4 regions of the Streptomyces sp. NPDC001220 genome follow, and region 4 is predicted to be linked to each of the others. Evidence: riboswitches for the same ligand, from Rfam matches in the RefSeq annotation. Region 4 holds a riboswitch; each other region holds the start of a gene.
What was found. Region 4 has a riboswitch for cyclic di-AMP ahead of ACWDGI_RS00930 (transglycosylase SLT domain-containing protein). Riboswitches for the same ligand answer to the same signal wherever they lie in the genome.
Positions count from the first base shown of each region.

Region 1: it holds a riboswitch for cyclic di-AMP, as region 4 does, so the genes downstream of both, ACWDGI_RS42550 (M23 family metallopeptidase) here and ACWDGI_RS00930 (transglycosylase SLT domain-containing protein) in region 4, are expected to answer to the same signal.
Region 2: it holds a riboswitch for cyclic di-AMP, as region 4 does, so the genes downstream of both, ACWDGI_RS33590 (transglycosylase family protein) here and ACWDGI_RS00930 (transglycosylase SLT domain-containing protein) in region 4, are expected to answer to the same signal.
Region 3: it holds a riboswitch for cyclic di-AMP, as region 4 does, so the genes downstream of both, ACWDGI_RS11145 (M23 family metallopeptidase) here and ACWDGI_RS00930 (transglycosylase SLT domain-containing protein) in region 4, are expected to answer to the same signal.

Region 1 covers NZ_JBSFJE010000033.1:2,382-5,352, forward strand. Annotated here, with positions in the region: gene ACWDGI_RS42545 (PP2C family protein-serine/threonine phosphatase) at 99-1,208, shown strand; cyclic di-AMP (ydaO/yuaA leader) riboswitch at 1,477-1,634, shown strand; gene ACWDGI_RS42550 (M23 family metallopeptidase) at 1,644-2,681, shown strand; gene ACWDGI_RS42555 (aldo/keto reductase) at 2,837-2,971, shown strand, end outside.
Region 2 covers NZ_JBSFJE010000016.1:151,472-154,442, forward strand. Annotated here, with positions in the region: gene ACWDGI_RS33580 (cytochrome P450) at 1-424, shown strand, start outside; gene ACWDGI_RS33585 (transglycosylase family protein) at 635-1,651, shown strand; cyclic di-AMP (ydaO/yuaA leader) riboswitch at 1,851-2,022, shown strand; gene ACWDGI_RS33590 (transglycosylase family protein) at 2,026-2,727, shown strand.
Region 3 covers NZ_JBSFJE010000004.1:105,121-108,091, reverse strand. Annotated here, with positions in the region: gene ACWDGI_RS11150 (SGNH/GDSL hydrolase family protein) at 1-101, opposite strand, end outside; gene ACWDGI_RS11145 (M23 family metallopeptidase) at 341-1,297, opposite strand; cyclic di-AMP (ydaO/yuaA leader) riboswitch at 1,302-1,461, opposite strand; gene ACWDGI_RS11140 (alpha-galactosidase) at 1,772-2,971, opposite strand, start outside.
Region 4 covers NZ_JBSFJE010000001.1:188,315-191,285, reverse strand. Annotated here, with positions in the region: gene ACWDGI_RS00935 (hypothetical protein) at 614-805, opposite strand; cyclic di-AMP (ydaO/yuaA leader) riboswitch at 1,242-1,439, shown strand; gene ACWDGI_RS00930 (transglycosylase SLT domain-containing protein) at 1,443-1,931, shown strand; gene ACWDGI_RS00925 (HAD family hydrolase) at 1,941-2,747, opposite strand; gene ACWDGI_RS00920 (hypothetical protein) at 2,892-2,971, shown strand, end outside.

The DNA.
Region 1 (2,971 bases), on a different contig from region 4:
TCACACCCGCCCGTACTCATCCGCCCGGTCCACGCCACTCGATCCCGCCCGCTCGCAGCCGCATATCTGGACGGACATATATTGGACATCCGGAACATATGGGGAGTCGTGTCGTGGGCTCTGGACAGGCGCAGGGGGACGGGTCCGCTGCCGTCCGCACCCTGGCCCGCTTCCTGCCCGCCCTGCTGATCGCGGTCGGCGTCTGCTACGACCTCCTCACCCCGCGGGCCTTCACACCGGTCCCCTTCTTCACAGCCGCCCCGCTGATCGCCGCGCCCCTCTCCTCCCTCCGCGCCACCGTCCTGACCGGTCTCGCGTCCTTCCTCGCCGCCTATGCCGTGCACGCCCGCTACACCTTGAGCCCCGACGCCGACATGGCCACCGAAGTCCTCACCGTGATCACCGTCGCCGCCCTCGCCGCCGGCATCAACCGGGTGGTCCGCCGCGGCGACCAGCGCCTCGCCTCCGCCCGCGAGATCGCGGAGGCCGCCCAGCGGGCGGTGCTGCCCGAGCCCGCCGAGCGGATCGGCGGCTTCGAGATCGCCGCCCGCTACGAGGCGGCCCAGGAGGGCGCCTTCATCGGCGGTGACCTCTACGCCGTCCAGGACACCCCGTACGGCGTGCGGCTGGTCGTCGGCGACGTCCGCGGCAAGGGCATGGGCGCGGTCGCCGCCGTGGCCGTGGTGATCGGCGCGTTCCGGGAGGCCGCCGAGCAGGAGGCCACGCTGGAGGCGGTGGCGGGACGGCTGGAGCAGGCGCTGGCCCGCGAGGGTGTCCGGCGCGGCGGCATCGACGCGTTCGAGGGGTTCACCACCGCCGTGCTCGCCGAACTCCCGCACGGTGACGGCACGGTCCGGATCGTCAACCGCGGCCATCCGCCGCCCCTGCTGCTGTACGGCGACGGCAGGGTGAGCCCGGTATGCGCGCCCGAGGCCGCGCTGCCGCTGGGCATGGCCGGGTTGGGGGCCTGGCCGGACCGGGCCGCCGAGTACGCGTTCCCGAGCGGGGCCACGCTGCTGCTGCACACCGACGGCCTCTCCGAGGCGCGGGACGCGCAGGGCCGGTTCTACGACCCCGAGCGGCGGCTGACCGGCCGGGTCGTCACCGCACCCGGCCCGCTGCTGGCCCGGCTCGCGGCCGAGGCGCGCCGGCATACCGGCGGCGGCATGACGGACGACATGGCACTGCTCGCGGTACGCCGGCCCTGAGTGCGGTGACCGGTCCGTACGGGGGATCGTCACCCTCGGTGCACGGGCGACCGCCCTCCGCGTAACGGCTGAGTCACCATCAAAACGTGTGTGACTCCTGAGCCGAACAGAACGCATGGTCAACTCGACCGTTTTCGGCCGTTCATGGCAGGTAAGTCCATGCTTGGAAAGCTTAATGATCAAGGCGAACAGCTTGGAATCTGACAGCTGGGTCTATTAACGTTCGATAACGCAGCGCGGTCGTCCCAGCCGTCACCCGCGACGGCTCCGTGCGCACGCGCCGAATCCCGCAAGGGAACCGGGGAACCACCACCTTGGGGTGAATCGCACGGCTGCCGCCGCCAGAGATCGGCCGGTATACGCGCGTAGGAGACCTTCCTGCTCCGAACCCGTCAGCTAACCCGGTAGGCGGCGGAAGGAAAGGAGTGCGCCCGCGTGGCGTCCAACCGGCCTGCCCCGACAGCCCCGTTCGTGCCCAGCCAGCGTCAACCCGAGACCTACGGCTATGGCGGCTACCGCACCGACGAGGGCCCCTGGGAGGAGTGGAACCCCACCGAGGAGTCCCTCGCCCCGGTACGCGGCCGGCACCGGGTCGCCAAGCAGCGCGGCGGCGGCCTCGCCCGCAGCTCCACGGTCCTCGGCGTCGGCGTCATCGCCGCCGTCGGCGCGGGCGGCATGGCCAGCGCCAACACCGGCAAGCCGCCGGTCTCCATCTCGCTGCCCGACCTGCCGTCCTCCGTCGACTCCCTGCTCGGCGAGGGCAGTGGCCACCACGCCACCCAGACCGCCCTCAGCAGCGTCACCACGACGACCGCCACCGACGCGGACGACTCCTCCTCCGACGCCGGTGAGGCGCTGCGCAGCCGGATCATCGCCCAGGCCGAGCAGCAGCAGACCCAGCTCGACGTCAAGGCCACCGCCAAGGCCGTGGCCGCCGCCGACAAGGCGGTCTCCGACGCGGAGGCCAAGGCGGAGAAGGCCGCGGCCGCCAAGGCCGCCGACGCCAAGGAGCAGGCGCGGGCCGCCGAGAAGGCGCAGGCCGAGCAGAAGCGGCTCGCCGCGCTGGCCAAGCAGTACACGCTGCCGGTCGTCTCCTACACGATCACCGGCACCTTCGGGCAGGCCGGCTCCATGTGGGCCTCCGGCTACCACACCGGCCTCGACTTCGCCGCCCCCACCGGCACGCTGATCAAGGCCGTGCACAGCGGCACCGTCACGGAGGCCGGCTGGGCCGGGTCGTACGGCTACCGCACGATCATCACCCTGGACGACGGCACCGAGCTGTGGTTCTGCCACCAGTCCTCGATCGGCGTCAAGGTCGGCCAGAAGGTCGCCACCGGCGATGTCATCGGCCGCGTCGGCGCCACCGGCAACGTCACCGGCCCGCACCTCCACCTGGAGGTCCACCCCGGCGGTCAGGCCACCGGCATCGACCCGATGACCTGGCTGCGCGGCAAGGGCCTCAACCCCTGACGGACCCCAGGGATCCCCGGCGGCCCTGACGACAACCCCCCGACGTCAGGGCTGCCGGTCTGGTGTGCCCGGAGGCCGGCCGGGGCCTTCCGCTTTTACGAGAACTTCGCGTTGTGGCGGCATCGGTCCGCAGGCGGGCGATGTTGAACTGAGGCATGACCCCTTCTTCCGTTTCTCCCGCTTCCCATTCCCTCCGCAAGCTCGGCGCCTCCGACCTGGAGGTCTTCCCGCTCTGCCTCGGCGGCAACGTCTTCGGCTGGACCGCCGACGAGGCCACCTCCTTCGCCGTC
Region 2 (2,971 bases), on a different contig from region 4:
CGGCGAGCGCGGACTGCTGGAGACCGGGGTGGAGGAACTCCTGCGCTACGACGGGCCGGTGGAGCTCGCGACCTGGCGGTTCGCCACCGAGCCGCTCGGCATCGGCGGGCAGCGCATCGCCGCCGGCGACCCGGTCCTCGTCGTACTCGCCGCCGCGGACCGGGACCCGGAGCGGTTCGCCGAGCCGGACACGCTCGACCTGGCACGGCGGGACAACCAGCACCTCGGGTACGGCCACGGCATCCACTACTGCCTCGGCGCCCCGCTCGCCCGCCTGGAAGGGCAGAGCGCGCTCGCGACCCTGCTCACCCGCCTCCCGGACCTGCGACTCGCGGCGCCGGAGAGCGAGTTGCGCTGGCGCGGCGGCCTCATCATGCGCGGACTGCGCACGCTCCCCGTGAAGTTCACCCCCGACGGCCGATGAGCCCCACAGGCGCCCACCTGGCCCCCGGTCGGCCCCTCACCAGGCCCTCCACCCGCAAAGATGACCAGCGTTCAACTCTGTGATCTTCACGTGATCTACGCGGCATTAACTTGTGACAAGTGATCGTCTGCCTATACGTTCACCCATCAAGTGCGGCGCCCCGGCGGGACCCGTCGCGCCGGTCACCGCTGTCGCTCGAAAGGTTTCCGCATGCTCTCCGGGAACGGTCGTCACCGTCGCCCCCGTCAGGCTCCGGCTCTCCTCGTCGCGGCCGGCGTGACCGGCTCGGCCATCGCCATCCCGCTCCTGGGTGCGGCGAGCGCCAACGCGGCCGACGGCAACACCTGGGACAGGGTGGCCGAGTGCGAGAGCGGCGGCTCCTGGAGCATGGACGCCGGCACCGGCTACTACGGCGGCCTGCAGATGTCCCAGGACGACTGGGACGAGTACGGCGGCCAGGAGTACGCCGCCACGCCGGACCAGGCGAGCCGCTCGCAGCAGATCTCCGTCGCCGAGAAGATCCTCGCGGACCAGGGCACCAAGCCCTGGCGGACCTGCGCCCTGATCGCCGGGCTCTCCTCGGACGACGCCTCGGTGAACGTCGACACCGGCCTCGGCGGATCGGACGACTCGTCCGGCTCCTCCGACTCGTCCTCCGGGCTGTCGGATTCATCCTCTTCATCTGGTTCTTCGGATTCATCCGGTTCATCGGATTCCGGCTCGTCCGACTCCTCGTCGGATTCCTCGGGCGCCACGGACTCCGGCTCCGCCACCCCGTCCCCGAGTGCGAGTGACGACTCCGGCAAGGGCACCCCTGCCGACTCCACGAAGGCGGACAAGTCGGGATCCAAGGGGTCCAACGCCTCGAAGGCGAGCGAGAATCCCGTCGTGCTCGAAGCCGATGACTCGGACAATTCGTGGCAGACGGGCAGTTCCTGGGATCTGGTCGACACGGGGGCCGTCGGTAGCGGCGGCAAGCATCGCGGCGGCTCGGCGGACGAAAGCGTGACAAACGGTCAGAGTGTGACTTCTTCCGGCCGTCACGCCTCCCGGGACGCCGGCACCTACACCGTCCGGGACGGCGACACCCTCGCCTCCATCGCCGACTCCCTTGGCCTCGACGGCGGATGGCATGCGCTCTATGTCGCGAACAAGGCGGACATCGGTGCCGACCCGAACGACATCGCTCCCGGTCAGACCCTGAAACTCGGCAGCGAAACGGACTAAAAGTAGCGGGAGTTGGACCTTCCGACCGCCCTACTTCGAAGTTAAATGTCCGGTTTGGTGAAAGTGTGGGATGAGTCTCAGAAGCCCTGATCATCTTTGAAATTCACCTGATCGCCTGTTTACGGTCAAGGCCGCTCGTCACCACGAGCCCCGGCCGTCGCAACGCCGAGTCCTGCCAGCGGCTGCCCGGGAACAGTCGTCGCGTCAAGCGCCGTAGGCAGGAGCGGGGGACCCAAGGTAAGTGCCGGGACCGGTAGTTGAGACTGCCGTGTCCGGCTCGGGGTGAAGCCGCGCACCGTGAGGTGTGCGGCCGGGCAACTCAACCGGCCCGAACCCGACAGCTCACCTCGCAGGCGTCGGTGAGGGGATCCTTCATGCTGTTTTCCGGCAAGGGCAAGCACCGCCGTCCGTCCAGGGCCACCCGCGCCGCCGCGCTCGCCGGCGTCACCGGTGTCGCCATCGCCGCTCCGCTGATGGCCTCCGGCACCGCCTCCGCCGCCACCGCCTCCGAGTGGGACACCGTCGCCCAGTGCGAGTCCGGCGGCAACTGGGCCATCAACACCGGCAACGGCTACTACGGCGGTCTGCAGTTCTCCTCCTCCACCTGGGCCGCGTACGGCGGCACGCAGTACGCCGCGCAGGCCAACCAGGCCACCAAGGCGCAGCAGATCGAGATCGCCGAGAAGGTCCTCGCCGCGCAGGGCAAGGGCGCCTGGCCGGTCTGCGGTACGGGCCTGTCCGGTGCCGCCTACACCGGCGGCGGCACCAGCTCCTCCTCCTCCTCGTCTTCCTCCTCCAGCTCGGCGAACAGCGGCACGAGCAGCCGTACGACCGACACCCAGGCCGCCTCCCGCTCCGCCGAGCGTCCGGCCGCCAAGAAGACCGTCACCACCCCGACCGGGAAGAAGGTCAAGAAGGGCGACGGCGAGTACAAGGTCGTCAAGGGCGACACGCTCAGCTCCATCGCCGAGAAGCACAAGGTCAAGGGCGGCTGGCAGACGCTGTTCAAGCTGAACAAGGACATCGTCGACGACGCCGACTTCATCTACCCGGGCCAGCAGCTGCACCTGAAGTAAGGCGCCCGACGTAATACGAGGGCGCCAGCTGAATCACAGCGCCCGCACAGCCGTGGTCCCCATAGTGGAGACCGCGTGAGGGTCACCCCCGTCCCCCACGAGCCCCCGCCCCGGTGCGTTCTCCCCCGTACGCACCGGGGCGGGGTTTCTCTTTGCCACCCTCGCGCGGTCCTCGCCGTCCTCGCGGCGCGGTCCTCGCCGTCCCTCGCGCCGTCCTCGCGATCCCCCCCGCGGTCTTCCTCTT
Region 3 (2,971 bases), on a different contig from region 4:
ACCGCGAACCGGTCCGCCCAGCCGACGAACGCCCCGTCGGGGCCGGGGTCGCCCACGCCCTCGGTGAAGCTGTCCCCCACCGCCACGTACGACCCGATCACTGATGCATTGTCACTCTTCGAATCGTCTGCCACGTCGGACCATGATTCACCTTCGACTGTGACCTACGCGACCGTAATAAGGGGTTGACGAACGGTGAGATAAGACACGCCTAAATACTCGACCAAGCCAGGAATAAGCCTCCGAACAACGGCGTTGAAGCGTCGATCGCCCGAAGGCCGGACCCGGGGATCGGGGGTCCGGCCTTCGGAGTGCGTGTCAGATCAGTGGGGGTTCCGGGTCAGCCGACGGCGAGGCCCTTGGCGCGGAGGTAGCCGACCGGGTCGATGTCGGAGCCGTAGTCGGGGGAGGTCCGGATCTCGAAGTGGAGGTGCGGGCCGGTGACGTTGCCGGTGGCACCGGAGAGGCCGACCTGCTGGCCCGCGGTCACGGTCTGGCCGACCGAGACGGAGAGCGCGGACAGGTGGCCGTACTGCGCGTAGTAGCCGTCGGCGAGCCTGATGACGACCTGGTTGCCGTAGGCGCCGCCCCAGCCGGCCGTGACGACCGTGCCCGCGCCGACGGCCTTGACCGGGGTACCGGTCGGGACGACGAAGTCGACGCCGGTGTGGTAGCCGCTGGACCACATGCTGCCGGCCACGTGGTAGCCGGTACCGACGGTGCCACCGGTCACCGGGAGGGCGAAACCGGAGGCGGTCGTCGTCGGCGCGTCCGCGGACGAGGCCGCGTTCGAGGACGAGGCCGCGTTCGAGGACGAGGCCGCGTTCGAGGACGACGAGGAGGGGGCGGAGGACTGCGCGTGGGACCACGTCCGCGACGGGGAGGAGTCCGGGCTCGGGGTGTCCGTCGTCGCGGCGTGGCGGCCGCCGAACGTGAGCCGGAGACCGGGGTGGATCAGCGAGGGGTTGTCGCCGACCGCCTGCCGGTTGTCGGCGTAGAGCCGGTGCCAGCCGCCGTCGAGGTGGTGATCCCGGGCGATCTTCGAAAGGTAGTCGCCGGGCACCACCGTGTAGACGCGGCGCGTGGAATTCCCGGTGCCGGAATCCTGGACGACGGTCTTCTCGACGGTCGGAAGCGACTGCGTGGTCTTTTCGGAAACGGACTGCGAGGTGGCCGCGTGGGCGCCGGTGGCCCCCATGAGCGGCAGAGCCAGCGCGGCGCCACCGGTTCCGGCGACGGCCATCGAGCGGGTGAAACGCTGGGACTTGGGGCGGCGGTGCTTACCCTTCGCGGGCATGACGCATTCCTCTCCGGCGCCTGCGAGGTGAGCTGTCGGGTTCGGGCTGGAGCTGCCCGGCCACGCGGGAAGACGTGGCTACACCCCTAGCCGTCCCGGGAACCGGAACAGGCGGTATACCTGGTGGGTCCCCCGCTCCTGCCGGGCACGGGTGAGTGTGTGTGTGGGGACTCCGGGCGGCGGCAGGATTAGGCATTCCGTCCGGATGCGTGGCGAACGTAAGCGAGTAGGACGCACGTGAACAAGCGGCTGGTTCCGTCTGTCCGAGTTTCGCTTGATCCGTTACGGGAATTCCCGGTCACCCTCCGTGGATTCCGATCTTACGCGCTTTTCCAATCTCCCCGAAAAGCACGGGAATTACGTGAACATGACGCGCGACGGACGGTCACGAATATGACGCTCCTCACGCACGTCACGCCACGTCCCCTTATTCCGGACCGAGTTGCAATGAAGGCACCAATTCGGACAGAAGGCTCAGATGCGACGCAGCCGGAGAACCGTCGCATCCAGGTCGCCGCGCAACTCCGTACGCAGCCCGTGGTGCAGCAGGACGGCACCGCGGTGCACTTCGCCCGTTTCGCGGCATTCGTACGACGCGGCCGGGTCGAGCCCCCGCAGCCGCAGCGCCGGCATCGGCTCGCCGTAGCTCTGCGCCTGGAGCCAGGCGAGGACCACGGTCTCGTCACCGAGCGTGTACTGCACCGCGCTGAGTCCGCCGGTCGGCGGCCGCAGCCGGAACTGGTCGCCGCGCTGCACCAGGGGCCGGATGTCCTTGTAGAGCTCCACCCAGCGGCCGGCCTCGGCCAGCTCGTCCTCGGTCCACCGCGAGAGGTCCCCGCCGACACCGAGCGCCCCTGCCATGGAGCTGACGAAGCGGAACCGCAGGCTGCTGACCCGGCCGTTGAGCTGGTGGTTCGGACTGTCGGTGACCCAGGCGGACATCACCCGGGCCGGGTGGATCTGGCTGAAGCCGTGCTGGATGGCGAGCCGGTCCAGCGGGTCGGTGTTGTCGGAGGTCCACACCTCGTCGGTGCGGCTCATGATGCCGAGGTCGATCCGGCCGCCACCGCCGGAGCAGGACTCGATGGCCACGTTCGGGTGGGCCGCCCGGATCCGGTCGAGCAGGGCGTACAGCCCGCGCACGTGGTCGACCCACAGCCGCTGCGGGTAGGGCTCACCGGGCCAGCCCGCGTCGGTGAAGCAGCGGTTGAAGTCCCACTTGACGTAGTCGATCGGGGCGCTGGACAGCAGGGTGTCGAGCTGCCCCCAGAGGTACTCCTGGACGTCCTCGCGGGCGAGGTTGAGGACGAGTTGATTGCGTAGTTCCGTCCGCTTTCGTCCCTGCTGGTACTGCACCCAGTCGGGGTGTGCGCGGTACAGGTCGCTGTCCGCGTTGACCATCTCGGGCTCGACCCAGATGCCGAACTGCATGCCGAGGGCGTGCACGTGGTCGGCGAGGGGCTTGAGACCCTTGGGGAAGCGGTCCGGGTTGGGCGTCCAGTCACCGAGGCCCGCGCGGTCGCTGGTGCGCTTGCCGAACCAGCCGTCGTCGACCACGAACAGCTCGACGCCGATCGCGGCGGCCCGGCGGGCGAGGGTGGCCTGCTGCTCCTCGGAGATGTCGAAGGTGGTGGCCTCCCAGGAGTTGAACAGCACCGGCCGGTCCCGGTCGGC
Region 4 (2,971 bases):
CGCACCCGTACGTCCGCCCCTTACGAGATCACGCACGAGGTCCTCCGTATCCCCTTCTCGGCCCTGACGTCGCCCCACGCGCGCGTGGCCGCCATGGAGGGACGAGTCCGCTCACGGACGTTCCCTCGAACACCTTCCCCACCGGCACCACCGTCCTCCACTTGAGCCGCGGACATCCCCCGGCCGACGGTCCGGGCGCACCCGCGACCGCCGGCCGGCCGACGGCACGCCCCCGGCGCGACGGAGGCGTCGGCGCAGTCGGCGTCTCCCGCGGTCGGTGCCCCCGGGACAGCTCCATCTCCCTCCGGACGGCGACTCTCGTACCCCAGCCGCTCGAGGCGGTCGCCGGCGCCCGCCAGCCACGGACGGCCGCCATGACAACGACGCACGGCACGGCGGAGGTTCCGCCCTCACGGAGGACACGCGCGCGTGAACGGCCGCCTGCCGCAGCCGGGTCGGCGAGCCCGCCGACCCCGCCCGCGACGTGACCGGAATCATGCACAGCCGTCGCGTTCGAACTCCTGGCGCACTCCGAGGCGTTGGGCCGACCGGCCGCCTTCGAGCCACCCGGGCGGACAGAGCCGCCGAGTGTCGGCCTTCGCGCGACGCCCGATCAGCGGGACGCGCGCGTGCCCCGGCCCACACGCACCCGCGCGCGTACCCGGGCCGTACGGAGTTCACGGGAGGGCGAGAACGGAGGCGTACGCGACCGGATGAACCAGATGAGCGAGATGAGCCGGGTGAGCCGGGTGAGCCGGGTGAGCTGGGTGAGCTGGGTGAACGGACCCGCCGTCGCCCCGCGCACGGTCAGGCCCGTCTATGCACCCACGCCGAGCCGGAATTCCCTCCAATAACGCAATTCGGACAATCCGCGGAATTACCTGTGACGCGCGCCACTCCACTCGCCCCAATCGGGGCAATTCGCACGAATGGCCGCGGAGAGCTTTTCCGTCAACGGCTGGAAAAACGGATTCCGCGCATCCCTCTTGTCCGATTCGCCGTAATTGCCGTTTCGTGAAGTAGGTCACGTGGCCCTGAGTGCCACAGGGGCGGTAAGGCGACCCTTTCTCCCCTTCCCCCAGGGGCGAGTTGAGGCTTGGCAGTCGCAAAGGATCAAGTGCCCCATACGACGCAGATCAAGGTCAATCGGTGTGTTGTGTGAATCAGGTACTTGTTCCGGACATGTGCTCCGGCATACGTTCCGGCTCGCCGGGCGGACGCCGAATCCTGCCACCGCCCGTCGTGACCCATCGACGAGTCCATTCGCACGGCAGGAGCGGGGGAACCAGGTAAGTCGCCGGACCGGGCGACCGACGTCACCGACCGACGTCGTACCGGAACGGCTAGGGGTGAAGTCGCCTCGCCTCAGGGCGGTGCGGCCGGGCACTCCCCGGGCCCGAACCCGACAGCTCACCCCGCAGGCGACGGAGAGGAACCACGAGATGTCTGCTGCCGTTCAGCACCCCCGTCCCCGCCGTAACCGCATCGCCCGCACGCTCGCCGTCCTCGGTACCGGCGCCGCCGTTCTCGCCCTGCCGCTCATCGGGGCGACCGCCGCCTCCGCCGCCACTTCCACCGGCTCGACGGCCTCCACGACGCTCGCCGGGTACCCGAACAACCTCGACGGCTGGATCCGCGAGTCGCTCGCGATCATGGCCGAGAAGCACATTCCGGGCAGCTACAACGGCATCTACCGCAACGTGATGCGTGAGTCCTCCGGCAACCCGCAGGCCATCAACCTCTGGGACTCCAACGCGGCCGCCGGCATCCCGTCCAAGGGCCTGCTCCAGGTGATCGACCCGACGTTCAAGACCTACCACGTGGACGGGACGTCGTTCGACATCTACGACCCGGTCGCGAACATCACCGCCGCCTGCAACTACGCCGCCGCGCGGTACGGCTCGATGGACAACGTGCACGGCGCGTACTGACCGGCGCCGTCAGCCGAAGAGTCTCTCGAGGACGACGGCGATGCCGTCGTCCTCGTTCGACAAGGTGATCTCGTCGGCCACCGCCTTGAGTTCGGGATGGGCGTTGGCCATGGCCACCCCGTAGGACGCCCAGTCGAACATGGGGATGTCGTTGGGCATGTCACCGAAGGCGACGGCCTGTTCGGGGCCCAGCCCCAGATGGCCGGCGGCCAGCGCCAGCCCGGTCGCCTTGGTCACCCCGCACGGCTGGAGCTCGACGGTCCCCGGCCCCGACATGGTGACCGTCGCCAGCGACCCCACCACCGCGCGCGCGGTCGCCGCCAGCTCGTCATCGGACAGGGTGTGGTGGCGCAGCAGCACCTTGCTGATGGGAGCGCACCACAGGTCGTCGCGCCGGTCGACGCGCAGCGCGGGCAGCGTGGGGTGGGGCATCCGATAGCCCGGCTCGATGAGCGTGAGCCCGTCCACGCCGTCCTGGTCGACCGCCGCGTACACCTGCCCGACCTCGGCCTCGATCTTGCCGAGGGCGGTCTCCGCCAGCTCCCGTTCCAGGGTGACCGACCACAGCAGCCGCTCCGCGCCGGCGTCGTACACCTGGGCGCCCTGGCCGCAGACCGCGAGTCCCGTGCAGCCGAGGTCGTCCAAGAGGGGGCGCACTCTCGGCGCGGGGCGGCCGGTCACCACGAGATGCCGGGCGCCGGCCCGGCCGGCCCGCGCGAGCGCGGCGAGCGACCGTTCCGAGAGGGTGTCGTCGGCGCGCAGCAGCGTGCCGTCCAGGTCGGTGGCGATCAGTGCGTACGGGGTGGGTGCGACCATGATCAGAGAATACGGACAGCACGCCCCTGAGACTCACTGTGCGTTTCGGCCTCAAGTGGCGCCCGCCGTCCCGGTGATGGGGCGTTGTCAGTGGGGCGCGTTACGTTGGCGGTGGATCGAGGCACCGATCGGACGGGGGCGGGCGTGGTGACGGACGGGCCGGAGGACTTCCGGGCACATCTGCTGGAGGCGGCGACCGGGGCGCTGGAGCGGTTTCCGCGGGA